Linked DNA regions of Urbifossiella limnaea. The protein of the gene in region 2 binds, or shares a complex with, the protein of the main gene of each other region. Links are inferred from orthologs where the notes say so. Each region holds a gene or a part of one and is shown on either strand. Other genes may lie near its edges.

The links.
Region 1: the proteins of ETAA1_RS03255 (region 2) and accD are in contact, whole or in part, in a solved structure (PDB 8UXZ), measured with the Escherichia coli proteins. The link is inferred for Urbifossiella limnaea from one-to-one orthologs.

The regions. Positions count from the first base shown.
Region 1 is NZ_CP036273.1:4,070,641-4,086,198, reverse strand. Bases 511-3,294 are described here. They hold accD (acetyl-CoA carboxylase, carboxyltransferase subunit beta), read right to left. Parts: upstream 2,426-3,294; coding sequence 1,595-2,425; downstream 511-1,594. Other genes in these bases: ETAA1_RS16705 (phosphoglycerate kinase), read right to left, coding at 2,439-3,294; ETAA1_RS16715 (serine/threonine protein kinase), read right to left, coding at 680-1,579; ETAA1_RS16720 (ATP-dependent helicase), read left to right, coding at 511-676. Outside these bases: more of ETAA1_RS16720, read left to right, coding at 1-510; more of ETAA1_RS16705, read right to left, coding at 3,295-3,677; gap (type I glyceraldehyde-3-phosphate dehydrogenase), read right to left, coding at 3,755-4,807; ETAA1_RS16695 (DNA gyrase/topoisomerase IV subunit B), read right to left, coding at 4,903-6,840; ETAA1_RS16690 (DNA gyrase/topoisomerase IV subunit A), read right to left, coding at 6,888-9,236; ETAA1_RS16685 (phosphate/phosphite/phosphonate ABC transporter substrate-binding protein), read right to left, coding at 9,437-10,333; ETAA1_RS16680 (TolC family protein), read right to left, coding at 10,429-11,772; ETAA1_RS16675 (thiamine phosphate synthase), read left to right, coding at 12,000-13,529; ETAA1_RS16670 (hypothetical protein), read left to right, coding at 13,602-14,147; ETAA1_RS16665 (phytanoyl-CoA dioxygenase family protein), read right to left, coding at 14,212-14,925; ETAA1_RS16660 (APC family permease), read right to left, coding at 14,922-15,558.
Region 2 is NZ_CP036273.1:737,244-752,773, forward strand. Bases 7,238-9,993 are described here. They hold ETAA1_RS03255 (acetyl-CoA carboxylase biotin carboxyl carrier protein), read right to left. Parts: upstream 8,985-9,993; coding sequence 8,490-8,984; downstream 7,238-8,489. Other genes in these bases: accC (acetyl-CoA carboxylase biotin carboxylase subunit), read right to left, coding at 7,238-8,381; ETAA1_RS03260 (sodium:solute symporter family transporter), read left to right, coding at 9,117-9,993. Outside these bases: ETAA1_RS03210 (ATP-binding protein), read right to left, coding at 1-18; ETAA1_RS03215 (Dabb family protein), read left to right, coding at 105-545; ETAA1_RS33730 (endonuclease V), read left to right, coding at 601-786; ETAA1_RS31425 (flagellar biosynthesis anti-sigma factor FlgM), read left to right, coding at 1,410-1,553; ETAA1_RS03230 (Fur family transcriptional regulator), read left to right, coding at 1,666-2,151; ETAA1_RS03235 (polyamine aminopropyltransferase), read left to right, coding at 2,285-3,790; ETAA1_RS03240 (transposase), read right to left, coding at 4,015-5,409; ETAA1_RS03245 (glycosyltransferase family 39 protein), read right to left, coding at 5,457-6,959; more of accC, read right to left, coding at 7,029-7,237; more of ETAA1_RS03260, read left to right, coding at 9,994-10,601; ETAA1_RS33740 (N-acetylglucosamine kinase), read left to right, coding at 11,683-12,600; ETAA1_RS03270 (glycoside hydrolase family 10 protein), read left to right, coding at 12,641-14,095; ETAA1_RS03275 (hypothetical protein), read right to left, coding at 14,105-14,527; ETAA1_RS03280 (DUF1559 domain-containing protein), read right to left, coding at 14,629-15,530. UniProt on the Escherichia coli protein: This protein is a component of the acetyl coenzyme A carboxylase complex; first, biotin carboxylase catalyzes the carboxylation of the carrier protein and then the transcarboxylase transfers the carboxyl group to form malonyl-CoA.

The DNA.
Region 1 (15,558 bases), 3.3 Mb from region 2 along the record:
CGTGGACTTCCTCGAACAGATCACCCTCGCTTCCGACACCGACGGCTGGGACGAGGCCGCCGACCACGTCTCGGTGATGACGCTGCACTCCAGCAAGGGGCTGGAGTTCCCGGTGGTGTACGTCATGGCCGTGGAGGAGGGGCTGCTGCCGCACGAGCGGAGCCTCGGCAAGGACGAGGACGTGGAGGAGGAGCGGCGGCTGTGCTTCGTCGGCATGACGCGGGCGATGAAGGAACTGCACCTGTGCCACGCCCGGATGCGCGAGTTCCGCGGGCAACTGAACTACGCCATCCCGAGCAGCTTCCTCGGCGAGTTGCCGCGCGACTCGTCCGTCGAGCACGTAGACCTGTCGATGACGCGGAACGTCGCGCGGGGGGCCGCCGACGAGTGGCGGGCGAAGGTGGCGCCGGCGGCACGCGACTGGGCCGACACCGGGGTCCGGCCGTTCATCCCTCCGAAGAAGCCGGAGGAGGCCGCGTCGATCGTCGTGCCGCCGGACACCGGCCTGGCAGTCGGGGCACTTGTCCAGCACGACGAGTACGGGCTGGGGCAGGTCACCGATCTGAGCGGGTTCGGCGCGCTGCGGCGGGTGAAGGTGCGATTCCCCGGCCACGGCGAAAAGGTATTCGTGGCCGACAAGGCGAAACTGAAGGTGGTCGGGCGGCGGCAGGGGTGACGGCTACCAGTCCTGCCGCGGGAGGCGTTCCAGGGCTTCCTTGAACGCCTTCGCCGAGCCGAACCGGTCCGTCGGCACCTTGGCGATCCCCTTCAACAACACGGCGGCCGTCTCGTCGTCCAGGTCCTTGTTCACGTCCTTCGGGTTCTTCGGCGGCGTGTTCATCACCCGCCGGGAGTACTCGTTCGAGTCCATCGACCGCTCCCACGGCAGGCTGAACGTGAACATTTCGTAGGCCGTGACGCCGAGAGCGAACATGTCCACGCGGTGGTCGGTGGTCCGCCGCGCAAGCAGCTCCGGGGCCATGATTTCCTTGGTGCCGGTCCGGTTGCCGGGGGCGCAGAACTGCGGCGTGTACGGGATCGCGAGCCCGAAGTCGATGAGCTTGAGCACGCCCTCGGTGTTGACCATGATGTTGCGGGCGCACAGGTCGCGGTGCAGGTACTTGGAGTCGTGAATGTACTGGACGGCGTCGCTCAGCTGCGACAGGTAGTTGATCCGGTTTCCCTTAAGCTGGGCGTTCCGCGTCTCGACCAGGTAGCTGAGGCCGTAACCGTCCACCCACTCCATGACGATGTACGGCTCGCCGTTCGTCGTCAGCCCGTGCTCGTAGGTGCGCACGATGTTCTCGTGCCGCAGGGCCATGCAGATCTCGCCCTCGGACGGCTTCTTCAGGCCGGGGAAGCGGGCCTCGAACTCCTTCGTCTTGACCTTGTCGAGGACCTTGAGGCAGACGTTGCGGCCGATCTCGCGGTCGTAGGCCCGGTAGACCTTGGACATGCTCCCCTGGCCGGTCTTGCCGCTCAGCTCGAAGCGCTTGGCGATGTTCGCCACCTTGCGCGGCGAGCCACCGACCCCGCCCCTGTCCTTGCCCTTGCCGGTCAGAAAATCGAAGAAGCCCACGGGCGCCTCACGGCGTTACTGGATGTCGCAGTAGTCGATGATTCGGGCGACCTCGGTCCGCAGGTCGCGGCGGTGGACGATCCGGTCCACGAACCCGTGCTTCAGCAGGAACTCGCTCGTCTGGAACTTCTCGGGCAACTCCAGCCCGACGGTGTTGCGGATCGTCCGCCGGCCGGCGAAGCCGATCATCGCCCCGGGCTCGGCCAGGTGGATGTCGCCCTGCAAGGCCCAGCTCGCGGCCACCCCCCCCATCGTCGGGTTCGTCAGGATCGAAATGTACAGCCCGCCGGCCGTATCGTACCGGGCCAGTGCGGCCGACACCTTGGCCATCTGCATCAGCGACAGGATGCCCTCCTGCATCCGCGCCCCGCCGCCGGAGCCGCTGACGAAGATGAGCGGCAGTTTCGCGTCGGCGGCGCGCTCGGCGGCGCGGGCCAGCTTCTCGCCGACCACACTCCCCATGCTCCCGGCCATGAAGTGGAAGTCGGTGATGCCGAGGACGACCGGCCGGCCGCGGACGAACCCCTTGCCGCAGACCGCCGCGTCCTTCTGGCCGGTCTTCGCCTGCTCCTCAACGAGCCGCTGGGCGTACGGGATGCGGTCCACGAACCCGAGCGGGTCGCACGGCGCCAGCTCGGCGTCCCACTCCTCGAAGCTGTCGGTGTCGAGGAGCTGGGCGATGCGGTCGCGGACCGGCACGGTGAAGTGGTGGTCGCACTCCGGGCAGACGAACAGCCGGGCCTCGACCTCCTTGCGGTAGACCGTGGCCTTGCACCCCGGGCAGCGGAGCCAGAGCCCCTCCGGGACGCCCTTCTTCCGGTCGGCGGGTTGGGGGATCGAAGACATCAAGAACTCGGAGTTAGCCGCGGTCGTCGATCTGGGCCAGGGACTGGAACTTCCGCCCCTCGACGTAAGCGAGGAACGCCCCGCCGCCGGTGGACACGTGCGTCATCTTGCTGTCGTAGCCGAACTGCTCCACCGCCTCCGCCGTCTCGCCACCGCCGACCACGGTGACGGCGCCGCTGTCGGCCATCGCCGCCGCGACGCCCTTGGTGCCGGCGCTGAACGCGGGTTGCTCGAACCACCCGACCGGGCCGTTCCAGATCACCGTCGCGGCCTGGTTGATCTTGCCGGCGAACAGGGCGAGGGTCTTCGGCCCGATGTCCACACCCTCGTAATCCGCCGGGATGGCTCCGCCGACCTCGACGACCTGCGTGACGCCCAGGTCGCTCGATTTCGCAGCGAGGCAGTCCACGGGCAGCGTGATCTTCCCGCCGACGTGGCCGAGCAGCGGCGTCGCGGCCGCCAGTTCCTCTTCGGCGACGCGGGTGGCGCCCACGTCGAAGCCCTTCAGCTTGAGGAAGGTGTAGGCCATCTTCCCGCCGATGAGGAGCGAATCGACCTTCGAGAGGAGGGCGTTGATGAACGCGATCTTGTCGGACACTTTCGCCCCGCCCATGACGGCCAGCACCGGCGTCTTCGGGGCCGTCATCAGGCCGTCGACGATGGTCAGTTCCTTCTCGACGAGCAACCCCACGGCCCGTGGCTTGCCGGCCGCCTTCATCGCGGCGGGAACCGCGACCATGCTGGCGTCCTTGTCGTTGTGGCAGGTGCCGAAGGCGTCGTTCACGTAGGCGTCGGCGAGGCCCGCGACCGCGGCCGCGAACTCGGCGTCGTTCTGCTGCTCGCGCGGGTCGAACCGCAGGTTCTCAAGCAGCAGTACCTCGCCCGGCTTCAGCGCCGCGGCGGCTGCCGACACCGCCGGACCGACCACGTCGTTCGCCGCCTTCTTGACCGGCCGGCCGAGCAACTCGCCGAAGCGGGCGGCGACCTTGTCCGTCGTCAGGTTGGCGCGCTCCTCGGGCGTGGCCTTCTCGGGCCGGCCGAGGTGGCTCATGGCGATCACGGCGGCGCCGGCGTCGAGTAGCGCCTGCACGGTCGGCAGGGCGCCGCGGATGCGGCGGTCGTTCTTGACCGCGCCGGTCTTCTTGTCCAGCGGGACGTTGAAGTCCACGCGCACCAGCACCCTCTTACCGGCGAGCGGGCCGAGGTCGGACAGCGTCTTCTTGGGCATCCGTTTGTTCCAGAGGAAGCTCACGCGGAGGCGTCGCTCCGCAGCGAAGACCCGAGTCTTGGATTCGCTGCGGCGCGACGCCTCCGCGTGAGATTGCTTGCTCAGCCCTTCTTGATCATGTACTGGAGCAGGTCCACGCAGCGGTTGCTGTAGCCCCACTCGTTGTCGTACCAGCTCACCAGCTTGAAGAACTTGCTGTTCAGCTCGATGCCGCTGCCGGCGTCGAAGATGCTGCTGTGGTTGTCGTGGATGAAGTCGGTGCTCACCACCTCGTCGGCGGTGTACGCGAGAATACCCTTCATGTACGTCTCGCTCGCCTTCTTCATCGCGGCGCAGATGTCCTTGTAGCTCGTCTCCTTCGTCGTCTTCACCGTCAGGTCCACGACGCTGACGGTCGGCGTCGGCACGCGGAACGACATGCCGGTGAGCTTCCCCTTCACCTCGGGGATGGCCAGGCCCACGGCGCGGGCGGCGCCGGTGCCGCTCGGGATGATGTTGATCGCCGCCGACCGGCCGCCCTTCCAGTCCTTCTTGCTCGGGCCGTCCACCGTCTTCTGCGTCGCGGTGTAGCTGTGGACGGTCGTCATCAGCCCCTCCTCGACGCCGAAGCCCTCCTTGAGGAGGACGTGGACGACCGGGGCGAGGCAGTTCGTGGTGCAGCTGGCGTTGCTGATGATGTTGTGCTTCGACGCGTCGTACTTCTCGTGGTTGACGCCCATCACCACGGTGATGTCTTCGTCCTTGGCGGGGGCCGAGATGACGACCTTCTTCGCGCCCGCCGTGATGTGCCCCTTGGCCTTCGCGGCCTCGGTGAACAGGCCGGTGCACTCGATGACGTACTCGACGCCCAGGTCCTTCCAGGGCAGCGCCGTCGGGCCTTCCTTCACGGCCAGGCACTTGATCTCGTGGCCGTTCACGACCAGCACGTCGTCCTCGGCGACCGACGGGCTCGACTTCTTGCTGGCGACCTCGCCGGCAAACTTCCCCTGGGTGGAGTCGTACTTCAGGAGGTAGGCGAGGTTGTCGGCGGGAACCAGGTCGTTGACGGCGACCACGTCCAGCGTCTTGCCGAGGTGCCCCTGCTCGACCAGAGCCCGGAACACCAGCCGGCCGATCCGCCCGAACCCGTTGATCCCGACCTTGACAGCGGCCATCTGCGTGCGTCTCCCGTAGGGTGCCGTTCCGGGGTGAATCTACGGACGGGTGTGGGGAACGCCCACCCGCCGCGACGGGCGGGCCTCACCCGTTGCTAAACGTCCAAGTCCTCGGCCACCGCCTGGTCGGCCTTCTCCATGATGAACCGGTAGCGGTGCTCCGCCTCCTTGCCGAGCAGCTCCCGGAAGGCGTCGTGGGCGTCCAGGTTGGAGTCGATCTCGACCTTCAGCAGCGTCCGCGTCCTGGGGTGGAGCGTCGTCTCGGCGAGCACCCGGAACGGCATCTCGCCGAGGCCCTTGAAGCGCGTGATGTCCGGCTTCGCGTTCGCCTTCAGGCCGGCCAGGATCTCCTCCTTGTGCTCGTCGTCGCGCGCCCAGTGCGTCTCCTTCCCCACGTCGATGCGGTAGAGCGGCGGCTGAGCGATGTAGACGTGCCCCTTGCGGACGAGCTCCGGGGCGTGGCGGAAGAAGAAGTCGAGCATCAGCGTGGTGATGTGGTGCCCGTCCGCGTCGGCGTCCATCAGCAGGATGATCTTGCCGTAGCGGAGGCCGTCGTAGTGGAACTTGTCGCCGGCGCTGGTGCCCACGGCCGTGACCAGGTCGGCGATCTCCTGATTGCCGAGCACCTTCGCCGTCGGCAGGTCCTCGCCGTTGAGAATCTTTCCCCGCAGCGGCAGCACCGCCTGCGTGTTGTTGTTCCGCCCCTGCTTCGCGGAGCCGCCGGCCGAGTCGCCCTCGACGATGAACAGCTCCGTCTCGTCGCGGTCCGTGCTCTTGCAGTCGGCGAGCTTGCCGGGGAGGCTCAACCGCCGGCTGCCCGGCGTCTTCCGCTTCACCTCGATGACGGCGGCCCGGCTCGCCTCGCGGGCCTTCGCCGCCAGGATGATCCGCCCGACGATCGCGTCCGCGGCCGTCTTGTTGTTGTTGAGCCACGCCTCCAGCGCCGGCCGGACGAAGTTGTCGACCGCCCCTTCGACCTCTGGGTTGTTCAGCCGCTGCTTGGTCTGCCCCTCGAACTGCGGCTCCCGGACGAACACCGACAGCACCGCCGTCACGCCCTCGCGGATGTCGTCGGCCGTGACCTTCAGCCCCTTGATCTTAATGTCGTGCGTTTCGACGTACTCGTTCACCGCCTTGCGGAGCGCCGACTTCAGGCCGTTCTCGTGGGTGCCGCCGTTCGGCGTGCGGATGCCGTTGACGTAGCTGCGGTACGTCTCCTCGGTGGACTCGGTCCACTGGAGGGCGACCTCGATCTTGCTGCCGGTCTCGCGCACGGCCGCGAACGCCGCCTCGGTCACGCTCGGCTTGCCGCCGTCGGCCACGAGCTTCTGGAGGAACGACGGCAGGCCGCCCGGGTTGTGCAACTCGTGGACGTGGCCGCCGTGCTCGTCGCGGAAGGTGATGCGGAGGCCGCTGTGGACGAACGACATGTCTTCGAGCCGGGCCTTGAGCGTGTCGGCATCGAACTTCGTCGTCTTGAAGATGGTCGGGTCGGGCTCGAACGTGATGATCGTCCCGTGCCCGCGGAACGGGCCGACCTTCTCGATCTTCCCCTGCGGCACCCCCTTCGCGTACTCCTGGCGGTACTCGAACCCGTCGCGCCGCACCAGGGCGACGAGCTTCCGCGAGAGGGCGTTCACGACCGACGCGCCGACGCCGTGGAGGCCGCCGGAGTGGAGGTAGCCGCTCTCCGTGTCGCCGAACTTGCCCCCGGCGTGGAGCACCGTCAGAACCAACTCCAGGCCGCTCTTGCCGTGCTTCTTGTGAATCTCGACGGGGATGCCGCGGCCGTTGTCGGCCACCGTGACGGCGTCGCCGCTCTTGTGGAGCGTGACGACGATGTGGTCGGCGAAGCCGTTGATGTACTCGTCGACGGCGTTGTCGATGATCTCCCAGGCGAGGTGGTGGAGCCCCTTCGCGTCGACGCCGCCGATGTACATGGCGGGCCGCTTGCGGACGGGCTCCAGCCCTTCCAGAACCTGGATGTCTTCCGTGCGGTACTGGGCGTTCCGCCCGGCGCTCAGGGTGCTCATCGAATCGGTCTCATCAGTCGTTGTTTGCCGTGAACGCCGTGTTCGACTCAGGCGGACGCCCCATCGCCTTCCGCCGCCTTGCGCGGCGCCTTGCCGTCAAGCTCGTCCCAGTTCACCAGCTCGATCGGCGGCGGCAGCACGCGGGCGAACTTCGTCCGCACCCCCGGCTTCTCGCCCTTGCCGCCGCGGTTCTGGACCTTGATCGCCCCCGGCCCGAACTCCTGCTCCTTCCCCGCTTCCGTCTCCAGTTGCAACTTGTCGAACCGGCCGCCGACCAGGACGCCGCCGATGCACGTGTCGCCGCCCTCCACTTTGATGCCGATCACGCCCTTGGCCGCGCCGCTCACCACGTTCACACTGTCGATGCTGAAGTGAATCAGGTGGCCGCCGGCCGACGCCAGCATGACGCCGGTCTCCGCACCGACCAGTTTCGCCATCACCGCCTTGTCGCCGTCGTCGAGCTTGACGAAGCGTCTGCCGGCCTTCGTGGACTCGGTGCGGAACAGCGCCACCGGGATGCGCAGGACGTTTCCGGCGCTCGTCGCCACCAGCAAGTATGGGCCGCCGTCGGGCACGTCGGCGGGGGTGAAGCGCGGGTCGGTCGTCACGGCCGCGATCACCTTCGCGCCGTCGGCGAGCTTGAAGTACTTGGTGATCGGCTCGCCGTGGCCGGTGGTCGCGGGCACCTCGTTCACCCGCATCGTGTACGCGGCCCCGTCGTCGGTGAAGAACGCGACGTGGTCCAGCGTGCTCGCCGGGATTACCGCCACGACCTCGTCGCCCTCCTTCACCCGCGTCGACTCGACCGACTGGAGGCGGCCGACGCGCTTCAGCCAGCCGTTGCGCGTCAGCACGACGTTGGCGTTCTCGCGGACGATGTACGCCTCCTCGTCGAACTCCAGGACGTCCTCGTCCTGCGCCATCCGCGTCTTGCGCCGCTCGGGGAACCTGGCCGTCAGCGCCTCGAACTCGTCGCGGATGACGCCCCACAGCTTCTTCTTCGACGCCAGGATGGCCTCGATCTTCGCGGCCTCCTTCCGCTTCTCCGCCAGCTCCTCCAGAATCTTCTGGATTTCCATCTGGGCGATCTTGTAGAGCTGGGCGTCGAGGACGGCCGTGGTCTGCTCGTCGTCCAGCTTGAACGCCGCTTTCAGCTTCTCGGCCGCGTCCGCCTTGCCGCTGCTCTCGCGGATCAGCTTGATGGCCCGGTCCAGGGCGTTGAAGATGACCGCGAAGCCTTCGAGGATGTGGATGCGCCGCCGCAGCACCCGCAGGTGGTACTCGAAGCGCCGCTTCACCGTGGCGAAGCGGAAGTCGAGGAAGTGCTGGAGGATGTCCTTGAGCGACAGGCCGTCCCGCGGCACCATCGTCTTGCCGTCCTCGAGCGGGACGAGGGCCGTCATGTTGTAGGCGAAGTTCTTCTGCAGGTCGGTGTGCTTGTAGAGGTAGGCCATCACCAGGGCCGGGTCGGTGTTCGGCCGCAGCTCCAGCGTGATGCGCAGTCCCTCCTTGTCGTTCGTCTCGTTGGAGAGCCCCAGCAGCTGCGGCAGCTTGCGGTCCTCGATCATGCCGCCGATGGTCTTCTCCAGTTCGCCCTTGTCCACGCCGTAGGGGATGGACGTGACGACGATCTGCGACTTGCCGCGGCCCAGGTCCTCCTCCTTCCACTCGCCCTGCACCTTGATACTGCCGCTGCCGGTCTCGTAAATCTTGCGGAGCGTCGCCCGGTCGGTCACGATCTTCCCGCCGAGCGGGAAGTCCGGCCCCTTGACCTTCTCCATCAGCACGGCGACGGTGGCGTCGGGGTTGTCGATGAGCACGACGCACGCCTTGAGCACCTCGGCAAAGTTGTGCGGCGGGATGTTCGTGGCCATGCCGACGGCGATGCCGGACGTGCCGTTCACCAGCAGGTTCGGGAACTGCGCCGGCAGCACCACCGGCTCGCGGCGGTTGCCGGCGTAGTTGTCGCGGTAGTCGATCGTCTCGAAGTCGAGTTCGCCGAGGAGGTTGCCGGCGACGGCCGAGAGCTTGGCCTCGGTGTACCGGTAGGCCGCGGGCGGGTCGCCGTCCACCGAGCCGAAGTTCCCCTCGCCGTGGACGAGCGGCACCCGCATCACCCATTCCTGGCTGAGGCGGACCATCGCGTCATAAATGGCGCCGTCGCCGTGGGGGTGGTAGCGGCCCATCACGTCGCCGACGATCTGGGCCGACTTGGCTGCCTTTCTGTCGAACGTAAGGTTCGAGTCGTTGTACATCGTGAACAGGATGCGCCGCTGCACCGGCTTGAGGCCGTCGCGCACGTCCGGCAGCGCCCGGCCGGTGACCACCGACATGGCGTAGCGGATGAACCGCGTCCGCACTTCCTGCGCGATCGAGACCGTCTGAACGCCCGCCATCACTCGCCTCGCCGAACTCGGTGCCACCCGCCCATCATAGAAGGCGGGCAAATCACCCACCCAATTTGACTGGTGAACGGATTTATAGTATAAGCCACTAATCGCCCGCGGGCGGAGGTCGGTAGTCGGGGCCGCACCAAACGCGAACAACCCCCGGGAGCCGGGGGTTGCGGGGCGTCGGGATTATCCGGGTCGCCCGTCTACGGGTGCATCGTCATGCCCGTCGCGGCCCGCGGCGCGGGGTACTTCGCGGCCACGGCCCGCAGCTCGGCGTCGTGCCCGGCCGGCACCTCCTCGAAGCCGCGCAGCTTCCACATGAACAGGAACGCCCGGCCGGTCGGTTCGTTCTTCGTGTTCAGCAGCCCGGACTTGATCCTGGCGACCATCTCGGGAGTGAGCGTGTCCTTGCGGTACACGACGGTCGAGAGGGGGAACGGGTCGCTCTGGGCGAGCACGCGGAGCTGGGCGCCGCGGCCGGGGCGGTCGCTCCGGAAGGCGTCCAGCGTCGCCACGTCGATCACGGCCGCCTGCTCCTTGCCGTCGATGACGAGGTCGAGCACGTCGTCCGGTCCATGCTTCGGCGTGTGAGTCGGCACGATCGTCCCGGCCGGCAGCGTCTCGGCGAGCCGCTCCGCGAACAGGTAGCAGTGTGCCTTCGAGCCGAGCGGCAGGGTCACGGCCCCCTTCAGGTTCGCCGGCACCTGGGCCTTGCTGTCGGCGTTCACGACCAGCGCCGCCTGGAAGCGGCGGGCCGGCACGCTCACGGCGAGCGGGATCAGGTCCGGGTGGCGGTCCTTCACCCACGCCCACTCGAACCCGTGGAAGACGCCGACGTGAACCTTCTTTTCCTGGAGGCGGGCGGCCAGCTCCTCGTGGTCGGGCTGGATGTCGAGCTGGCCGTTCAGCCCGGTCTGCCGCTTCAGCAACTCCCGGAACGGCGTGGCGGCGGCCTGCACGAGCGGCGCCGGCACGTCGCGGAACATCCCCTCGAGCACGCCGAGCCGGATCGCCTGCGGCGGCTCGGCCGCGGCGGGCGTGGCGAGGCCGACGGCCACCACGAGCATTGTCAACGCCGTCCACGCGGAAGCCCGTACCACGTCCCACCCCCGGTAGAAGGGAAGCACGAAATTCGAAGTCCGAAATTCGAAGCCCGGAGTTCGAATTTCGGACTTCGAATTTCAGTTTGGTTTTGTCAGCGGCCCGGGAAGTCCGGGCGCACGCCGCCGGCCGTCACCCGCTCCAGGTGGGCGAGCGTCAGCAGGTACTGCCACACCGACTCGACGTAGTCCGACTGCGCCTTCGCCGCGTCGATGTACCCGCGGACCAGCTGCTCGCGCTCGACGTTGGGGTTGTCCACCCGGGCCCGGACGTACTCCATCAGGTCCTTGCCGAAGTCGAACTTCCGCTTCCCGCCGAGGACGTTCTTCGACGCCAGCTCGTACTCGAGGTAGGCGTTCTCGGCCTCCAGCCGGACGAGGTTACGGGCCTTCTCGAACACCGCGTCGGCCCGCTGGCTGTAAGCCATCGCCCGCGCCACGCGGTCGGCCTGGTTGCCGACCAGCTGCGGCGGCATCTCGGGGATGATGGCCCCCGGCTTGTACTGCTGGGCCAGGTCGCGTACCGTCGCGGGCACCTCGCGGGCCTTGATGTCACCGCCGATGGCGAGCGTCGGCACCGACTTCTTGAAGCGGACGGCGCCCTGTGCGTACACCTCCAACCGGAAGGCGTCGGCCCCGGCCGCGGCGAGGGCCAACTCGGGCCTGCGGCACAGGGCCAACTCGACGATCAGCTCCTCGGTCAACGGCACGTTCGCCGACAGGATCGGAAGCTCGCGGTCCTTCACCTTGAAGCGCGGGCCGGTGTCCTGGGCGGCCATCATCTCGCGGAGCGCCCCGTACGCCTTCCGCTCGCCGAGCTGCGCCGTGCGGAGCAGCTTGCGGGCGTCCTCCAGGCCGATCTCCATGGCGTTGAGCTTCGCCTTGGTCATCGTGCCCGGCTGCGGCGAGTTCAGCAGGTCGCGGCCGATCTTCGTCAGCAGCTCGACCTGGGCGACCACGTCCTCGGCGATCAGGCTCCCCTGCCGGGCGTAGACGGCGGTGTAATACAACCGGGTGACGTCGTGGACGATCTCGTTGTGCGTCTTCTGCACGTCGGCGGCGGCGGCCACCGCCCCGCGCTGCGCCTGCTCCTTGCGGACCGGCAAGTCCTTGGCGACGAGCTGGCCGAGCTTTCCGATGTTGTCGAGCGCGTGGACCCCGGCCGACGTTGCTTGCTGGCTGGACCGCGACGCCCGCAGCGTCGGCTGACGCTCGATGGCGATCGCGATGCACTCGCCGAGGGTGTACTCCGGAATCTCGGCGTCACCGTTCTTCGGCGGCTGGGCGGCGGCGAGGCCCGGCACCGGCAGAGGTGCAGGCTGCGGAGCCGGGGCCTGGCCCGGCTGCCGGCCGGAGCTGGACGAGGCGAGGACGAACAGCCCGAACGCCAGCGCCGCCAGGCGGGCGGGACGGCTGCTTCGGGCGGACGGCGACGGCATGGCCGATCCCCTGGCCGAATCCCCCGGACCACACGGTTCTGACCGTGTCGGTGCCAGGCGGTGGCGGTGCGAACGAGTCCGGACTGTGGGTATGTCCGTACCCCTACCAATCGGCCGTGGGCCGGGCGCTCTGGACGAACCGGGTGGTTTGGCTGACCAATCCAGAGGCACTCGGTGTCGAAGAGTCAGGCTGTAACGGCTGGTCCGGGTGTGGGAAGGAACAGACGATGCACCAGGTGAGTCCCGGGGTCGAGCGGGCGGTGGCGGCGGCGGCGGCGTGGGCGGCCCGCCGCGGCTCCCCGGCCGTGCGGTTTTCCGACTACGTACTGGGGCTGCTCGACGAGGAGGAAGGCCGACCCGCCGAACTCCTGACCCGCGCCGGCGGCGACCTGACGACCGTGCGGCAACGGTTCGAGCAACTGACCGGTCCCGTACCCGTGCTGCGGACGCTGTACGACGCGGCCCGCGACTGGTCGCTCCGCCACCGGGCCGACCCGGCCTTCATGACCGACGCGCTCCTGATGGCCGTGCTGACAGCAGACGCCGACTTCGAGCGCGCCGCGGCCGCCGCCGGGCTCGACGCCGCGCAGCTGTTCGGCCGGATGGTCGGCGGCGTGAACGACCCGTTCGACCGCCCCGAGCAGCCGCCCGCGACGTTCACGCCGCCGGACGCGGCCGATGACCTCGCCGCGGCGCGGGTGCTGGACGCGAACTTGAACCGAAGTCGGGAAGCGCTCCGCGTTCTTGACGACCACTGCCGCTTCGTCCTGAACGACCGCACCCTCACGGAACAGGTGAAGGCCGTCCGTCACGCCCTGGCCGCGGCGACCGATCAGCTTCCCCCGGGCCTCCTGCTCGCGGCGCGCGACACGCCCGGCGACGTCGGCACCGCCGTGACCGCCGGCGGCGAGTACGAGCGCGGTTCGCCGGCGCAGGTGGCCGCGGTCAACCTCAAGCGGTTGCAGGAGGCACTCCGCAGCGTCGAGGAGTACGGCAAGCTGGTGAGCCCGGGGTTCGCCCGCGAGGTCGAGTCGCTCCGCTACCGCACCTACACCCTCGAACGGGCCGTGGTCCGCGGCTCCGACGCGCGCCGGCGGCTGGCCGACGCCCGACTCTACGTGTTGCTCACCGGGGCGCAGTGTGCCGCGGCACTGGACTGGACGATCGCCCAGGCCGCGGCCGGCGGTGCGACCGTGTTCCAGCTCCGCGAGAAGGAGCTGCCCGACGCCGAACTGATCGCCCGCGCCCGTCAGGTGCGCCGCTGGACGCGGCAGGCCAACGCCCTGTTCGTCGTCAACGACCGGCCCGACATCGCCCGCCTCGTCGGGGCCGACGGCGTGCACCTGGGGCAGGACGATTTGCCCGTCGCGGACGCCCGCCGGGTCGTCGGCCCCGACGTGTTCGTCGGCGTGAGCACGCACAACATCGCCCAGCTGAGGCAGGCCGTGCTCGACGGGGCCGACTACCTCGGCGTCGGGCCGACGTTCCCGTCCCGAACCAAAGCGTTTGACGAGTTCCCCGGGTTGGCGTTCGTCCGCGCCGCGGCCGGGGAAACGACACTTCCCGCGTTCGCACTCGGCGGCGTGGGCCCGTCGAACGTCGCCGACGTGGTCGCGGCCGGGTTGCGACGGATCGCCGTGAGCGCGGCCGTCTGCCAGGCCGACGACCCCGAAGCGGTCGCCCGGATTCTCCGGGCGGCGCTGGACCTGCCGGGGGCCGCGGGTTCCGATCCGGCCGAAAGCCGACCGCCAGGTTAGTAGCAGGCCGAGGGGGGCCGATGATGCGAGGAGCGGGCTGTGGGTCTGGAGTAACTCCGGCGGACTGGTAAAATGGGCGAGATGTATCGGACCGTGCCGGCTGTAGTCGCCCCGGCCGCGAACCGCATCCTTCCCCCGCCGGCGGCCCCGGCGGCCGACCCGGCGAGCGATCGGAGCGTGGGCATGGAGGGAATCCGCCGCCTGCTCGACACCGCCCGCGACGCGGGGCTCGCGGCGGGCCGATTTCGCGGGCTGCTTCACATCGCCATCGGCCGGACCGTGTCCGACGGGGCGGGGGCGGTCCTGTCGCGCGGGCTGACGTGGCGCGAGGCGGCCGCGGTGCTGAAGGAGCTGCGCTACGACCGAGAACTTGTCCGCGAGTTCGGCGCCGACCCGGACTCGCTCTCGCCGCGCGACCGTGAACGGTTCTGGTACTCCGCCATCGCGCTGGCCCGTGTCGACTCCGCGGAGGCGTCGGCGCAGGCGGACCTCCTGACGCCGCTACTGAGGCCGCACGGGTTCGTGGTGGCTCCGTCGGCGACCGCGCCACGGGTGACGAAGCCGGCCCCGCGGCCGCCCGAGCCGCCGGCGGAGAAGCCGAAGCGGAAGAAGAAGTAGGGTTCCGGGCTTCGCCGCTTGCGGCGTAGCACCGCGGTGCTACGCCGCAAGCGGCGACTTCTCTTCACGACAAATCCAAGAACTCACGCCACTCGTACCCGTCTTCCAGCGCCCCCGCGGGGGCGCACTCCAGGTGAACGATCCGCCGGTGCCGTGCTGTCGCCGCGTCGGCGTGGCCGCTGGCGTGCGTCAGCAACGGCCGCATCAACAGCACGTCGCCGGCCCGGCAGTGCACGACGACCGGCGGCCGCGGCTCGTCGGCGGCGGTGCGGTCGAAGCGGTGCGAACCGGGGACGACTCGCAGCGGGCCGTTCTCGTCGGTCATGTCGTCGAGGTGGACTCGCGCCGTCAGCATCCGCGACAGCAACTCCGTCGGTGCTTCGAGGTGCGGGATGCCGGCCTTCGTGGTCGGCTTCCGGAATCGGCCGAGTGGGCCGTGCGCCCGTACGGCCACGGTGTAGTCTTTGTGCCACGGCAGCGCCCACCCGTGGCCCGGCGGCTTGTCGAAGTACAACCCACGCACGACGCCGGCACCCGCACCCAGCGCCGCGATCAGCGCGTCCCGCAGCGCCGGAGCTCGGGCCAGTTCGGCGGCGCCGGGCCAGAGGCGGAACAGGTCGCGGGCCCCGCTCACGGCCCCGGTCGGGTCGGCCAGGATCGCGGGGTCACCGGCGTGACGTGACAACGCGGTGTCACAGGCGGCGCGGACGTCGGCAACAGCCGCGGCGTCGAACACGGCCGGGAGCAACACGAAGCCGTCCGCGGCGAGTGTGGTCATTCCCCGCGCCACCGGTAGGCCAACAGGTAGACGCCGACGCCGACCCCCATGAAGCCGAGGCCGATCCGCGCCTCGCTCCGTTGCTCGGGGGTCATGAACATGTTCGCCAGCACCGCCGCCATCAGGAGGCAGTAGACGGCCGGCACCACAGGGTATCCCCAGCAGCGGTACGGCCGGTCGGCTGTCGGTAAGCGGTAGCGGAAGACGAAAATCGACGCAACCGCCAGCGTCTCGAACGCGACCGCGCCGAACATGGCGAAGTCGGTCACCACGTCGAACGGCGCCTTGTTCGCCGGCAGGTTGAGGTCGAGGCCGAGGACGACGGGCAGGCGGTACTGCGTCAGCGCGCCGACGCCCAGCACCGTGAGGCACGACCACCCGGCGAGTACGCCGATGGCCAGCGCTGGCGTGCCGAACGACGGGTGGAGCCGCTGCAGCGCCGCCGGCGCAAGCCGGTCTTTGCCCATGGCGAACAGCAGCCGCGGGCCGACGAGCAGGTTGCCGTTCAGCGAGCCGAACACGGAGGTCATCACGATCCCCGACGCCAGCAGGCTACCGACGGGCCCGAGCAGCCGCAGGCAGAACTCGGTCGCGACCGTCGTGTTCCGCAGCTCGCGCATCTCCTCGCGGGGG
Region 2 (15,530 bases):
GACGGTCAGACGGGTCATGCGGACGGCTCCGGCGGCCGGAGGGGGGGTGGGCTCCCCACTAGTATAACGGACGCCGTCGCCCCGCAATCCCCAGAGGGTTCCCGATGCTCCGTCCGCTCGCCGCCGCCGCCCTGGTCGCCGCCGTCGTCGCCACCGCCGGGGCGCAGGACCCGCCGGCCAAGGCGAAGGGCGGCCCGCTGATCGGCCACATGGTGTACTTCAAGCTGAAGGACGGGTCGGCGGCCGGGCGGCAGAAGTTGGTGGACGCCTGCGACAAGTACCTGGCGGCGCACGACGGCGTGGTGTTCTACTCGGCCGGCCCGATCGCGGCGGAGTTCAAGCGGGACGTGAACGTGACGGACTGGGACGTGGCGCTGCACCTGGTGTTCGCCGACAAGGCCGCCCACGACCGCTACCAGGACCACCCCGACCACGTGAAGTTCATCGAGGAGAACAAGGCCGACTGGGCCGCGGTGCGGGTGTTCGACTCGGCGCTGAAGTCGGCCAAGGGCGGCAAGAAGGGCGCGAAAAAGGACGGGAAGTGATTCGGTCGCCGCTTGCGGCTTCGCGTCGCCCGGCGCGAAGCCGCAAGCGACGGAGTTGTGGCGACCGGCGACGGCGCCGGCGGGAGTGACCTTCCCGCCTGTGCCGAGCCTGCCGTCGGTCCGCGAAATCTCGGCGTTCTTGGAAGCGTTCTCCCAATTACGGACATTGCCACACATGATTAAGGTGGACGGCACGGGCCTGCTCAGCACCTCGTCGACGAGGTGCGGGTGGTGCCGGTAGGTGAAGCGCCGGGCTTGAGGCGAACCGGGGAAAGCTTGCCGGTCCGGCGGAGTCGGCGGGCGCACGGGAAGCCGAACCCGCGTGCCGAAACCGGGTGTCGCGTCCGGCGCAAGGGTGCCCGGTGGCGCGTCGGGGAAGTGCGAAGCGGGATTCGGCACACGGTTTCCTTCAAGCCGCGCGGGCTTGAGCGGATCGTGTGAACCCCGGGGCGGAAAACGGGTTCCGGCGACCGCGCGATTCGCCCGCCGCGCGCCTTCGGGGCGACTCGCCCGTCGGACGCGTCCGCGAAAAGGAACGTCACACGGGTGGCGGAAATCGGTGTCGAGTTCGTGGCGACTCCGACGATGAGAGGGGCGTAGAATGGGCCGCGGGTCACTGAACGGGTGAACCGTATCCCGGGCGGCGGAGCCGCTGAGGTAAGCCGCCCGTGCCGGACCGGGGGAGAACGGCCCCTGCCCGACACGCCGAACGACGGCCGCGACCCCCGCAACCGGGCCGCGGCCCCAGACGAGAGACCCATGCGAGACGCACCCCAGTGTAACTGGCGGCGGTGGCGGGTGGCACCGGTTGAGGGACCGGCCACCCCGTCGCCCGCCCCCCGGTTCGCCCGCCGGACGACCACCATGACCGCGACGTTGCCCGCCGACGGCATCCGCCACGACCTCGTAGCCCGCGTCCGGGCCGAGATCGCCGCCGGCACCTACGACACCGACGAGCGCTGGCTCGTCGCCGAAGAGGCGCTGATGCGCCGCGCTTCGGCGAAATGACGAATGACGAATGACGAATGACGAGGCTTTCGTCATTCGTCATTCGTCATTCGTCATTCGGCCGCGGCGGTTATAATGCCCCGGGTTGCCCCGCGGTCCCGGAGGCCGAGCCGTGTCGCTGCAGTCGGTGTCGGTGTCGCAGAGCCCGGAGGCGCGGTTCCGCGAGTACCTCGCCAGCCGGCCGGAGCCGAAGCGGTTCACCACCCAGCACCGCGAGCTGCTCGACCACATCTTCGCGCGGCACAAGCACTTCGACGCCAACGAACTCCTCGACGACCTGAAGGCCGCCGGCAGCGAGGTCAGCCGGGCGACCGTGTACCGCACCCTCACCCTGTTCGTGGACGCGGGCCTGCTGAAGCGGATCGAGGTCGGCAACCGCACCGTGTTCGACCACGACTACGGCTACCCGGCGCACGACCACTTCGTGTGCGAGGCGTGCGGCACGATGATCGAGTTCGCGCACCCGCGGCTGGACGAGGTGCTGAAGGAGGCCGCGGCCGCGAACCAGTTCCGGGCGACGGCGCACAGCCTGGTGATCCGCGGCACCTGCGCCGCCTGCGACCAGGCCCGCGCGGCGCGGCGGCGGCTGGTGATGTGACGGGTGTAATTGGTAATTTGTCAGTTGTAATTTGGGTGGCTTCCCGACCTGATAACGTGAATGGTGAACGGGTCAGGCGAACCCGGCGGGTGCCGACCAAATTGCAACTGACAAATTACCAATTGCAAAGCGGATGAACCGCACCCCGGTCCTGTTCCTGAACGTGCTGGTGGTCGCCACCTGCGGGCTCGTCTACGAGCTCCTCGCCGGCACCCTCGCCAGCTACCTCCTCGGCGACTCCGTCACGCAGTTCTCACTCGTCATCGGCATCTACCTGTCGGCGCTGGGCGTCGGCGCCTGGCTCAGCGGGTTCGTCGGCGACAACACCGCCCGCGTCTTCGTCGAGGTCGAGCTCGGCGTCGCGCTGATCGGCGGGGCCAGCGGGCCGCTGCTGTTCGTCGCCTACGGGCAGATCGGCGCCTTTCAGCTGTTCCTGTACGGCACCGTGTTCCTCATCGGCGTGCTGGTCGGCCTCGAACTGCCGCTGCTGATGCGGATCGTGAAGGACGAACTCGAGTTCAAGGAGCTGGTGGCGCGGGTGCTGGCGTTCGACTACCTCGGGGCGCTGTTCGCGTCGGTGCTGTTCCCCATCCTGCTGGTGCCGAAGCTCGGGTTGGTCCGCACGTCGCTGGTGTTCGGCATCCTGAACGCCGTCGTCGGCCTGTGGGCGACGTGGCTGCTGCTGCCGCTGCTGCCGCGCGGCGTGTTCGGCCTCCGCGCCCGCGGCGTTCTCGTCATCGCGCTCCTCACCATCGCGCTGGTGAAGGCCGACGCCCTCTCCACGTTCGCCGAGGCGCAGCTGTACACGGACGAGGTGGTGTACGCGAAGACGAGCCCGTACCAGCGCATCGTCGTGACCAACGGCCGGGCCGGGTTCAACCTGTACCTGAACGGCCACCTCCAGTTCGCGTCCGCCGACGAGTACCGCTATCACGAGGCGCTCGTCCACCCGCCGCTGGCGCTCCACGGCGCCCCGCGGCGCGTCCTCATCCTCGGCGGCGGCGACGGGCTGGCGCTCCGCGAGGTGCTGCGCTGGCCGAGTGTCACCGCGGTGACACTGGTCGATCTCGACCCCGCGATGACGGGCCTGTCCGACGCGTACCCGCCGCTGGCGCGGCTGAACGGCAACGCCTTCGCCGACCCGCGGGTGACGGTGGTGAACCGCGACGCCTTCCTGTGGGTGGACGAGCGCGACGAGCCCTACGACGCGGCGGTGGTGGACTTCCCGGACCCGTCGAACTACTCGGTGGGGAAGCTGTACACGACGCTGTTCTACCGCAAGCTGACGGCCCGGCTGGCGCCGGGGGCGGCGGTGTCGGTGCAGTGTACGTCGCCGCTGTTCGCACGGACCTCGTACTGGTGCGTGGTGCGGACGCTCGAAGCCGCGGGGTACGCGGTGCGGCCGTACCACGCGGCGGTGCCGTCGTTCGGGGTGTGGGGCTTCGCGCTGTGCCGCCGCGAGCCCTTCGCGGTGCCGACGACGGCGCCCGGCGGGCTGCGCTTCCTGACGCCGGCGGTGCTGCCGGGGCTGTTCGAGCTGCCGCCGGACCTGGGGCCGCTGCCTGTGGAGGTGAACCGGCTCGACAACCAGGTGCTCGTGCGCTACCACGAGACCGACTGGCGGACGTACGAGAAGTGACCGCGGCTCGGGGCTTCGCCGCTCGCGGCTTCGCGCTGCCTAGCGCCAAGCCGCGAGCGGCAACGTAACCACTCGCGTCACGGCCCCGCGGCGAAGTTGTAGCGGTACGCCGCCGCGCCCGGCGCCTCGGCCACCCGCCCGCCGCGGCCCAGCCCCTCGGCGTAGGCCGTCACCACCGACTCCTCGTTCTGGTGCCGGTGGCCAGGCCATTCACGGTGTGAGACTCACGGATTCCGGCTGACTTTCGCCTGACGGGTCTTCTTCCCCTCGTCGAGCAACCGGGCCGTGGAAACATGTGGGCTCTTGTCCTTGATCCGTCGGGTCGCCGTCCTCGTCGGCTTCCGGGGCGGCGCTTTCTTGATCCTCCCAAGGTCGACCTTGCCCGCCCACTCGCGGAGGTGGCCGGCCAACTCCGGGCTGGGCATCGGACCGAACGCCTCCCATTCCGACGCGGGCAGGGCGATCATCATCCCCGCGTACACCATCGCCCACTCCAGCGCCAGGTAATACCCCGACACCTCCTCCTGCACCTTCTTCTCACCATGCACCGCCCGCAGGGCCGCCTTCAGTACGGCCAGCACGTTGTACGCGGCCACCGCCACGCAGAACCCGAACAGCGCGGCCCTGGGGTACCCCAGGGTGTTCACCTCACAGTTCAAGGCGACTGTCAACTCGTGGAAGGCCCCCTCGATCTTCCACCGCTTGAGGTAGATCTCGGCCACCTTCTTGGCCGGCACCTTCGCCGGCAGGTTGGTCAGGATCTCCACCTCCGCGTCCCCGTCCGCGGTCGGCGCCCGCAGCCGCACCCGCACCTGCCGCAGGCGCACCAACCGCGCCCCACCCCAGCAGACCCAGACCCGCCGCTCGCCCACCCAGCCCCGGTCCGTCGCGACCTCGGCCCCGTACCCGGCTTCGGCCTCGACGCTCAGGTTCCCGTGGCGTCGGATGACGACGTAGGCCCGCCGGGCGGCCACCTCACACAGGAACTCCGCCGTGCAGAAGTTGCGGTCCGCGACCCACACGTCCCGCTCCCGCACCAGCGGCACAATCTGGTCGATCAGCGCCCGCTCCTGGGTGTGGGCGTCCTCGCACGGGACGATGTCGGTGACCAGCATCAGGGCCGGGTCGAGCACGACCAAACTCTGCCCGGGCAAGGGGCCGGCGGTGTGCCCCCGGGTGACGCCCAGCCGCCGCTGGGTGGCGGCCAGGTGGTTGCCGTCGAGGACCCGCACCCGGTAGCCCGGCAGCAGGCTCTTGCACCCCCCGCCCAGCGCGGTGATCAGCCCCTCGCACCGGCCCGACACGTGCGCGACCAGCCCCGCGGACACGCCCGTCTCGATGTTCCGGAGCTTGTCGTAGACGCACTTGAGGGTGACCGGGACGCGGTCCCGCAGGTGCCGGTAGGCGGCCTGGACGTGGAGGGCCTTGCCGCCGACCACCAGGGTCATCAGATCGACCGTCGTGGAGAACAGCAACTCCCGGGTGTACCCGCGCTCGGCGGTCCGGTCGAACAGCGCGTCGAGGGCCGAGGCCGAGAGGGCGTGCTCGATGGTCGCCCGGGACATCACGCTGAGCGGGCTCTCCTCTAGGAACCGCTCGAAGACCCCACCGAACAGCATGGGCGCGCCCTCTCCCTGGCTTGGCCAAGTCCCTGCCAGCGGACGGCTTACGACCGGGATGCGTCACCGTGAATGGCCTGGTGCCGGTGGCTGAACACCAGCCACACCCGCGCGGCCCCCTTCAGCTCCGCCAACTGCGTGCGGTACTCCAGGCGGTTCGCCCGGGCCTCGGTGCCGAGAGTCACGGCCTCGGCGGGGAACGGGTTGTCGCGGGTGTAGTGGAGGAACGCCGGCACCGCGCCGTAGTAGACGTACACCTTGTCGCCCGGCCGCAGTTCCGCCCGCACGGCGTCGAGCACGGGTCGCAACTGCTCCTCGCGCATCGGCCGCTTCGTCCCCTGGTACGCCTCCAGCGCCGGGGCCGCGACCAGTACGCCGAGCAGCGCCGCCGCCGCGAACGCCTGTTTCGGTCGCAGCGCCGCCGCGACCGCGTGGGCACCGTACCCCACGCCCAGAACCATCAACGGCACCAGGAACAGCAGCAGCCGGCCGGCGAACGGGTAGGCGTGCAGCCCGGACGCCAGCAGCGCCAACAGGCCCGGCAGCGCCACCGCCACGGCCACCGGCCAGCGGTCGCGCGCCAGGTTCCACAGGCCGACGGCGAAGAACACCGCCGCCAGCCCGCCGGCGCGGACCTCACTTCCCGCCAGCCCGCCGGGCATCGAGAACGGGCCGAAGTAGTGCTCGGCCAGCCACGCCAGGTCGCCCGCGTTCCGCGGCGGCAGCGGCAGGAAGTGGCCGGCCCAGTAGCCCATCAGGTAGTCGTTCCCGCGCAGGTGCCGGGTGAACAGCACGTAGCACGCCGCGAAGCTGACGAGCCACACCGCGGACGTGACCGCCGCGGCGAGGAAGCGACGCCGGTCGCGCTTCACCGCGGCGTCGGCCATCAGCGCGACGCCGATGCCGCCGAGGACGAACGCGGCCGGGTGCGAGCACCACACGGCGGCGGCGCCGGACGCCGCCAGCACGGCCCACCGGCGCGCGCCGCCGTGCCCGGTCAGCAGGCCGGCGGCGGCGGCGAACAGGCCGACGGTCAGCGCCGCGTCGGTGGCGTACTGCTTGCACTCGGCCGAGTAGCTGACCATCACCGGCGACAGCGCCAGCAGCGCGACCGCCAGCAGCGCCGCCGGCCGCGGCAGGAGCCGCGGCGCCACCCACGCCAGCCCCGCCAGCCCGAGCAGCGACGCGACGAACGGCAACAGCCGCAGCGCCCACTCGCTCGCGCCGAGTTGCGCGATGACGGCCTTCATCGCCAGCAGGAAGCCGACGGGGGCGCCCTGGTTCCAGTCGAGCGGCTTCAGCAGCCCGGCGGCGTCGCGCTCGACGAGGTTGAGCGCCAGCATCGACTCGTCGATCCACAGGTCGCGGCCGCCGCCGAGGGCCGCGGCGCGCAAGCCCACGCCGACGAGGAGCACGGCCGCGACCGCGGCGGGGCCGGTCCAGTTCGTGCGGCGGACGGGTGCGGGAACGGTGACGACGACCGGGGCGCGGACGGGGTCGAGGCGGTTGTGGACGGACGACGGGGCGGGTACGGCCTCGGTGGGTCGCATGTGCGGCGGCTCCGGGTGCGGCGGGCGGCCCGGGAGCGTATCACCGCGGCGCGCGGCCGGTCAACCCCGCTACTTGCCGCGCTTCAGGAACTCGCGCTCGATGAACGTCGTGTCCACCTCGCCGGCGATGAACTCGGGGCACTCGAAGATGCGGCGGTGGATCGGCAGCGTCGTGTGGATCCCCTCCACCACGAACTCCCGCAGCGCCCGCCGCATCACCGCGAACGCCTCGGCCCGCGTCGGCTGGTACACCAGCAGCTTCGCCACCATCGAGTCGTAGTTCGGCGGCACCCGGTAGCCGGTCACCACGTGCGTGTCGAGCCGCACGCCGGGGCCGCCCGGCGGCCGCCACGTCGTCACCACGCCGGGGCTCGGCTGGAAGTCCTTGTCCACGTTCTCGGCGTTCACCCGCACCTCGATCGCCGCCCCGCGGTGCACGATGTCCTTCTGCTCGAACGGCAGCTTCTCGCCGGCCGCGACGCGGATCTGCTCGCGGATCAGGTCCACGCCGGTGACGAGCTCCGTGACCGGGTGCTCGACCTGGATGCGGGCGTTCACCTCGATGAAGTAGAACTTGTGGTCGCGGTCCACGAGGAACTCGCAGGTGCCGGCCGAGTAGTACCCGGCGGCCTTCGCCAGCCGCACCGCCGACTCGCACATGGCGATGCGGACCTTGTCCGGCAGGTTCGGCGCCGGCGACTCCTCGACCAGCTTCTGGTGGCGGCGCTGCAGCGTGCAGTCGCGCTCGAACAGGTGGACGACGTTGCCGTGCTTGTCGCCGAGCAACTGCACCTCGACGTGCCGCGGGCGGTCCAGGTACTTCTCCAGGAAGACGCTGCCGTCCTTGAACGCCGCCTCGGCCTCGGTGCGGGCGGCCGACAGCCCCTTCACGAGGCCGTCGTCGTCCCACGCCTGCCGCATCCCCTTGCCGCCGCCGCCGGCCGACGCCTTGATGAGGACCGGGTAGCCGACCTTGCGGGCGAAGTCGAGCGCCTCCTTCTCGGACTCGACGAGCCCGTCGCTGCCGGGCACCGTCGGCACGTTCGCGGCCTTGGCCACTTCCTTCGAGCGGGCCTTGTCGCCGAGCTTGTTCATGGCCTCGGCGGACGGGCCGATGAACTCGAAGCCGTTCTCGCGGCACATCTGCGCGAACCGGCTGTTCTCGCTGAGGAAGCCGAACCCGGGGTGGATGGCGTCGGCGTCCACGCCCTCGGCCGCGGCGATGATGCGCGGCATCTTCAGGTAGCTCTCGGTGGCGACGGCCGGGCCGATGCACACCGCCTGGTCGGCGAGCTTGAGGTAGGGGGCGTCCTTGTCGGCCTCGGAGTAGACGACGGCGACCTCGACCCCGAGGTCGCGGCAGGCGCGGATCACGCGGAGGGCGATCTCACCCCGGTTGGCGACGAGCACTTTGCGGAACATGAAGGGGGCGTCCTCGGGGGGCCGGCGAGCGGCCCGCGTGAGCGGGCTGTTGCGGAGGCGCATGGTGGCGGGGAGGAACAGCCCGCTCACGCGGGCCGCTCGCCGCCCTCACCCCGGGTCCACCCGGAACAGGACGGTGTTGAAGTCCACGAAGTCCTCGTTCTTGGCGACGACCTCGGTGACGGTGCCGCTGACGCCGGCCTTGATCTCGTTGTTCACCTTCATGGCCATGACGATGCAGACGGTGGTGTCCGGGGTGACCCGGCTGCCGACCTTCACGAACTCCGGCTTGTCCGGCGCCGGGCGGGTGTAGAACGTGCCGATCAGCTCCGACTTGATCTCCAGCCCCTTCTTGGCGGCGGGGGCGGCGTGCGGCGGCGGGCTCGCGGGGGCGTGAGCCGCCGGGGCGGGGGCCGGCGCGTGGGCGGCGTGGACCGGCGCCGCGACCATCACCGGCGCGTCGCCGCCCTTGCGGAGGCGGATGCGCTGGTCGGCTTCCTTCAGGTCGATCTCGCTGAGCTCGTGTTCCGACATCAGCTTGAGCAAGTATTCGACGGTCTTCACGTCGAACGGCCGGGGGGCGTCCCGTTTGTCGTCGGCCACAGCGGACCCTCGTCAGGCGACCCCCCGGAGGGCCGGGGGTGAGAGGGAGTGTTTTAGGTGCGGGGGTGCAGAGGTGAAGGGGCCGGGTCGTAGAACGAGCCTGGCCCGCAATTTGCCTTCGGCCCGTCACCCATGACCCTCGCCCCTCCCGACCTCGCCGTCGTCGCCGCGTACCTCGTCGGCATGACGCTCTTCGGCGTCTGGTTCACGACGGCGCAGAAAGACCTGCGCACCTACTTCGTCGGCGACCGCGACGTGGGCTGGGTGCTCGTGCTGGTGTCGATCGTGGCGACGGAGACGAGCGCCGTCACCTTTCTGAGCGTGCCGGGGCTGGCGTTCAAGCCGGACGGCGGCGACCTGACGTTCCTGCAACTGGCGTTCGGCTACGTCGTCGGCCGGGTGCTGGTGGCGTGGCTACTGCTGCCGCAGTACATGAGCGGCGACCTGTTCAGCGCCTACGAGGTACTCAAGCAGCGCTTCGGCCCCGGCGTGCAGCGCGTGGCGAGCGGCCTGTTCCTCGTCACCCGCACCGTCGCCGACGGCCTGCGCCTGTACCTCACGGCGCTGCTGCTGCAATACGTCGATCTGGGCCGGTTCATCGGCGTGGAATGGGGCGTGGGGCCGGCGATCGTGACGGTCGGCGTGGTGACGGTGGTGTACACGTACCTCGGCGGCATGAAGGCGGTGATCTGGACCGACCTGATTCAATTCGTGGTGAAGGTGGCCGGGGCGGCGCTGGCCGGCGTCTTCGTGCTGAAGCTGCTGCCGGGCGGGTGGGACGAGTTCGTGAGCGCCGGCGCCGCGGCGGGCAAGTTCAAGCTGATCGAGCCCGCGTTCGACCGCACGGTGGCCTTCAACATCTGGGCCGGCGTCATCGGCGGGGCCGTGTTTTCGATGGCGAGCCACGGCGCCGACCAGCTGATGGTGCAGCGCTACCTGTGCGCCCGCTCGCTGGGCCAGGCCCGGCTGGCGCTGGTGCTGAGCGGCTTCACCGTGCTGGTGCAGTTCCTCCTCTTCCTGTTGGTCGGCGTCGGGCTGTTCGTCCTGATGCGGGCCGACCTGTTCCCGGAGGCGGTGGGGCGGCGGCCGGACGAGGTGTTCGGCCTGTTCATCGTGACGCGGCTGCCGACGGGCGTGGCCGGGGTGCTGGTGGCGGCGGTTCTAGCGGCGGCGATGAGCACGCTGTCGTCGTCGCTGAACAGCTCGGCGAACGCGGTGGTGACGGACTTCGTGCGGCCGCTGCGGCCGAACCGGTCGGAGCGCGAGAACGTGCTTCTGTCGCGGCTGCTGACGGCGGTGTGGGGCGTGGCCCAAATGGCTGTGGCGTTCGCGGCGTACCGGCTGAACGAGGACAAGAGCGTCGTCGAGCGGGTGCTGGCGGTGGCGGGCTTCACGACGGGGCTGCTGCTGGGGCTGTTCCTGTTGGGGAGCCTGAAGAAGCCGCCGCGGTCGGGTGCGGCGCTGGTCGGGATGCTGTGCGGGTTCGCCGCAGTGCTGGCCGCGTGGCTGCCGTCGGTGTGGGGGCCGCCGGTGCTGGCGTGGCCGTGGTTCGCGCCGCTCGGCGCGGGGACGACGGTGCTCGTGGCGCTCGGGTTGGAATGGGTGACGGCGGAATGACGAACCCGTGACGGCCTCGCCCCGGGATTCATCCGCCCTTCATCCTCCATCCTGCATCCTTCCCCGAGGCGGCACGTCGGTTGCTTCCCCGTGGCGGCATTCGGACCAACACGCTACCATGCCGGGAACCGACGCCCCCGGTTGCTCTCCGCCTATGGACCACCTCCAGACCGAAGCCCGCAACCCCGCGTCGGCCGGGCTCGACGAGCTCTCGGCCTACCAGTTCGTGCGCCTCATGGCCGCCGAGGACGCGAAAGCCGTTGCGGCCGTGGAGTCGCAGGCCGCCGCCATCGCCCGCGCCGTCGAGGTCGTGGCCGAGCGGATGAAGGCCGGCGGGCGGCTGGTGTACGTCGGCGCCGGCACGTCGGGCCGGCTCGGCGTGCTGGACGCCAGCGAGTGCCCGCCCACGTTCAACGCCCCGCCGGGCCTCGTCGTCGGCGTCATCGCCGGCGGCCACACGGCGCTGACCCGCGCCGTGGAAGGCGCCGAGGATCATCCCGAGGCCGCCGCGACGGACCTGACCGCGGTGCAGCTCTCCGCCGCCGACGTGCTCGTCGGCATCGCCACCAGCGGCCGCACGCCGTACGTGCTGGGCGCGGTCGAGTACGCCCGCAAGCTCGGGGCGTTCACCGTCGGCCTGTCGTGCAACCCGGACTCGGAGCTAATCCCGAGGGTCGATCTGGCGATCACGCCGGTGGTCGGGCCGGAGGTGCTCAGCGGCAGCACGCGGCTGAAGGCCGGCACGGCGACGAAGCTGGTGCTGAACATGCTCAGCACCGGGGTGATGGTGCGGCTCGGCAAGACGTTCGGCAACCTGATGGTGGACCTGCGGGCGACCAACGCCAAGCTCCGCTACCGCACCAACCGCATCGTCCGCGAGGCGACCGGCCTCGACCCGGACGCCGCCGCCGCACTGCTGACGCGCTGCGACGGCGAGCTCAAGACGGCCCTCGTGGCCCAGCTCGCGGGGCTGTCGCCGGACGGAGCCCGCGCCCGCCTCTCCGCCGTCGGCGGGTGGGTGCGCGCGGCCGTCGCCGTGAATGGCAAGAACGGCGTACACGCGAACGGCACCGAGGAACTGGTGCTCGGCTTCGACGGCGGCGGCACCCGCACCGTGGCCCTGCTCGCGAGCCGAAACGGCAGTGGCTGGAAGCTCCTGGGCCGCGGCGAGGCCGGCCCGAGCAACCGGCAGGCGGTCGGCACCCCCGCGGCGCTCGCGGCGCTGGACGCGGCCGCCGACGCCGCGTTCGCGTCCGCCGGTCGGCCGCGGAAGGCCGTGCGCGCCGCGGTGCTGGGCCTCGCCGGCGCCGGCCGCGCCGAGGACCGCGAGGTCATCCGCGAGTGGGCCGCGAAGGTTCACCTGGCGCCCGCCGTGGACGTGATCGAGGACGCGGCTCTGCTGCTCGCCGCGGGCACGCCCGACGGCTGGGGCGTGGCGGTGGTGGCGGGCACCGGCTCGATGGCCTACGCCCGCGCCGCCGACGGCCGCACCGCCCGCGCCGGCGGGTGGGGCTACCTCCTCGGCGACGAGGGGAGCGGCTACGCCCTGGCGCTCGCGGGGTTACGGGCCGCCGCCCGCGCCGCCGACGGCCGCGGCCCACGCACGGTGCTGACCGACAAGCTCCTGTCGGCGTTCGGGCTGACGCGGCCCGAGGAGCTGGTCGGCGTCGTGTACCGCGGCTGCGACCGGCCGGCGCTCGCGGCCCTGGCGCCGCTCGTGCTCGACGCCGCCGAACGTTGCCCCGTTGCGGCGGAGCTCGCGACCGCGGCCGTGGCCGAACTGGCGGCGGCGGCGGTGGCGGCGGCCCGACAGCTGGGCTACGGCGCGGCGTTCCCGGTCGCGCTGGCCGGCGGGTTGTTCGAGTCGCGCGCCGACTACCGCGAGCGCTTCCTGGCGGCCCTCGCGGAACAGGGCGTAACGCCGGCGCCGGTCGCCGTGGTGCGCGAACCGGCCGAAGGTGCCGTTCGACTCGCGCTGGCGCTCCGAGCGACCGCTTAACTTCCCACGCCGCTTGCGGCGTTGCACACCGAGCTCACACATGCCACGCCTCGTCTCCGCGGCAGCGGTTGCCGTGTTGCTCGCGCTACCCGCAGCCGCGACTCAGAACGCGCCGCTGCCGCCGCCGCTGAAGCGCGAGTTCCGCGGTGTCTGGGTCGCCACCGTCGGCAACATCGACTGGCCGACCAAACCCGGCCTCCCCGCCGCGCAGCAGAAGGCGGAACTGATTGCCATTCTCGACAAGGCCGCCGAGCTGAAGCTGAACGCGGTGATCTTCCAGGTCCGGCCGATGGCCGACAGCCTGTACCGTTCGGAGCTGGAGCCGTGGTCCGAGTACCTGACCGGCCAACTCGGCACCGATCCCGGCTACGACCCGCTCGCGCTCGCGGTGCAGGAGGCGCACGCCCGCGGGCTCGAACTCCACGCCTGGTTCAACCCGTACCGGGCGCGTCACCCGACCGCCAAATCCGTCGCCCCGCCGACACACGTGACGAAGGCCCGACCCGACCTGGCGCCCGCCTACGGCAAGCACCACTGGATGAACCCGACAAACCCCGAGGTGCAGAAGCGCTCGCTCGACGTCATCCTCGACGTGGTGAAGCGCTACGACGTCGATGGCGTCCACATCGACGACTACTTCTACCCGTACAAGGAGAAGGACGCCGCGGGGAAGGTCATCCCCTTTCCGGACGACGACACCTGGGCCGCGTACCAGAAGGCCGGCGGCAAGCTGGCCCGCGACGACTGGCGGCGCGACGCGGTGAACGCGTTCGTGCGCCGCATGTACGACGGCGTCAAGACGGCGAAGCCGACGGTGCAGGTCGGCATCAGCCCGTTCGGCATCTGGCGGCCGGGCCACCCCGCCGGCATTGCCGGGCTCGACCAGTACGCCGAGCTGTACGCCGACGCCAGGCTGTGGCTCAACGAGGGCTGGGTGGACTACTGGACGCCGCAGCTGTACTGGCCGATCGCCCAGCAGAAGCAGAGCTTCCCCAGGCTGCTCGACTGGTGGGCGGCCGAGAACACGAAGAAGCGGCACCTGTGGCCGGGGCTGTACACCAGCCGCGTGACGGGCGCCGACAAGGGCTGGCCGGCGACCGAGGTCGCCGAGCAGATCGGGCTGACGCGGAAGACCGGCGCGAACGGCGCCGTCCACTTCAGCATGAAGGCGCTGATGAAGAACACCGGCGGCGTCGCGGACGAGCTGAAGCGCGTGTACGCCGAGCCGGCGCTGGTGCCGGAGACGCCGTGGGCCGCGCCGAAGGAGCCGCTGGCGGCGCCGCGGGTGGTCGTGGCCGGGGGGAACATGACGGTGACGTCCGACCCGCCGGCGCGGTTCGTGATCGTGCGGCAGGAGACGGCCGGCGGTTGGACGACGACGGTCACAGCCGGCGGCCCGGGTGCCACGCTGCCGCGACGGGTGGGGCGGGTGCTCGTCAGCGTTCAAGACCAGGCCGGGCGGCTGAGCCCGGCGGTCGAGGCGCCGCGGCGGTAGGGCGGGGGGTTACTTCGCCTTCGGCGCGGCGCGGAACTCGTCGGCCGTCATCGTCTTTACCGTCCCGTCCTGGAGCAGGACGCTCCCGCCCTCGGTCTCGGCCTTCTTCTCGTACGCCAGCACCCCGCCGGCCGCCTGCCCGGCGGCGACGGCGCCCTCCTCGGCGGGCTTCACGCCCCACACGGCGGTCACGTCGCCGGCCTTCAGCGCCCGCACCCCGACCGGGAACGTCGCCTCGTACGCGGCCAGTTCGGCGGCGGTCGGGGCGGCCTTCTTCCCCTTCGCGGCGTGGGCGGCGGCGATCCCGCCGACCTCGCGGAGTTCGTCGGCGCGGGTCGGGTTGCCGTCGCCCGCGGGTCGGTTGTCGGAGGTGCAGCCGGCGAGGCCGACGGCGAGCGCAACGAACCAGGGTGCGAAGCGGGTACGGGTCACGGGAAGCTCCGGGTGTGGGTCGGGGGGAAACGGCCGACCCCGCCGCCGGCAGGGGGCCGGCGGCGGGGTCGGGCGGGTGGCGGAGCGGGGCGGGGCGGGGGTCAGTTCTCCGAGAGCGGCTCGCCGCCGGCTCGGGTGCCCATCGCCCGCCACGTCTGGATGGGGATCGAGTCGCGGACGAACCGGACGCTCCCGTCGCCGAGGCAGGCGTTCACCCCGCCGGTGTGGTAGCTGCTGGCGGCGATGTGCATCGACGTGAACGCCGAGTTCCCGCAGCTGTAGTGCTGGGTGCCGCCCGGCACGAGCCGGTTCCAGTTCACGGGGAGGGTGTGGGTGAACACGAAGTTCGACGGCAGGTTCCGGTAGTACTGGTGCCCGACGTACTTGATCGAGCTGCTCCAGTTGCTCCCGTCGACGCACATCGAAATCGTCGTGCCGTCGGTCTCGTTGTACCCGGTGTTCCCGCTGTTGATGATGACGGTGATGTTGTCCCGGAGGCCCGACCCGGTAGTCGAGTTGGTGTCGCGCGACCGCATCACCTCGGCGAACATCACCGTGTTGCTCGACCCGTCGGCGATCGACAGCACCGAGAACCCGCGCATGGTCTGGCCGTTGGCCGGGTACGGGACCGAGAAGATGCCGTCGCGGGTGCCGCTTCCGCCGCGGTAGTGGGCGTACGCGCCGAGCGAGCCGAAGTAGTTCTGCCGCCCGGCCCCGTTGTACGTCTGGCTCGACGGGTCCGACGGGCACAGGAACACCGGCACGTCGCCCGTGCGGGCGGCGGCGTTCGCACCGGTCTTGGCCGGGATCGACGCGTCGATCGGGGCGTCGCTGTTCACGTTGTAGTTCATGTCGAACTGGTTGTACTTGCTCGCCTGCTCGAAGTACGGCAGCAGCAGCGCCTGGAGCGGCGCCCCGCTCGACCGCGTGTTGCCGCCGATCACCGTCGTGTGCTGGGTCGGCGGCAGCGTGCCGTTGGTACTCTCGTAGTTGTGCGCGGCCA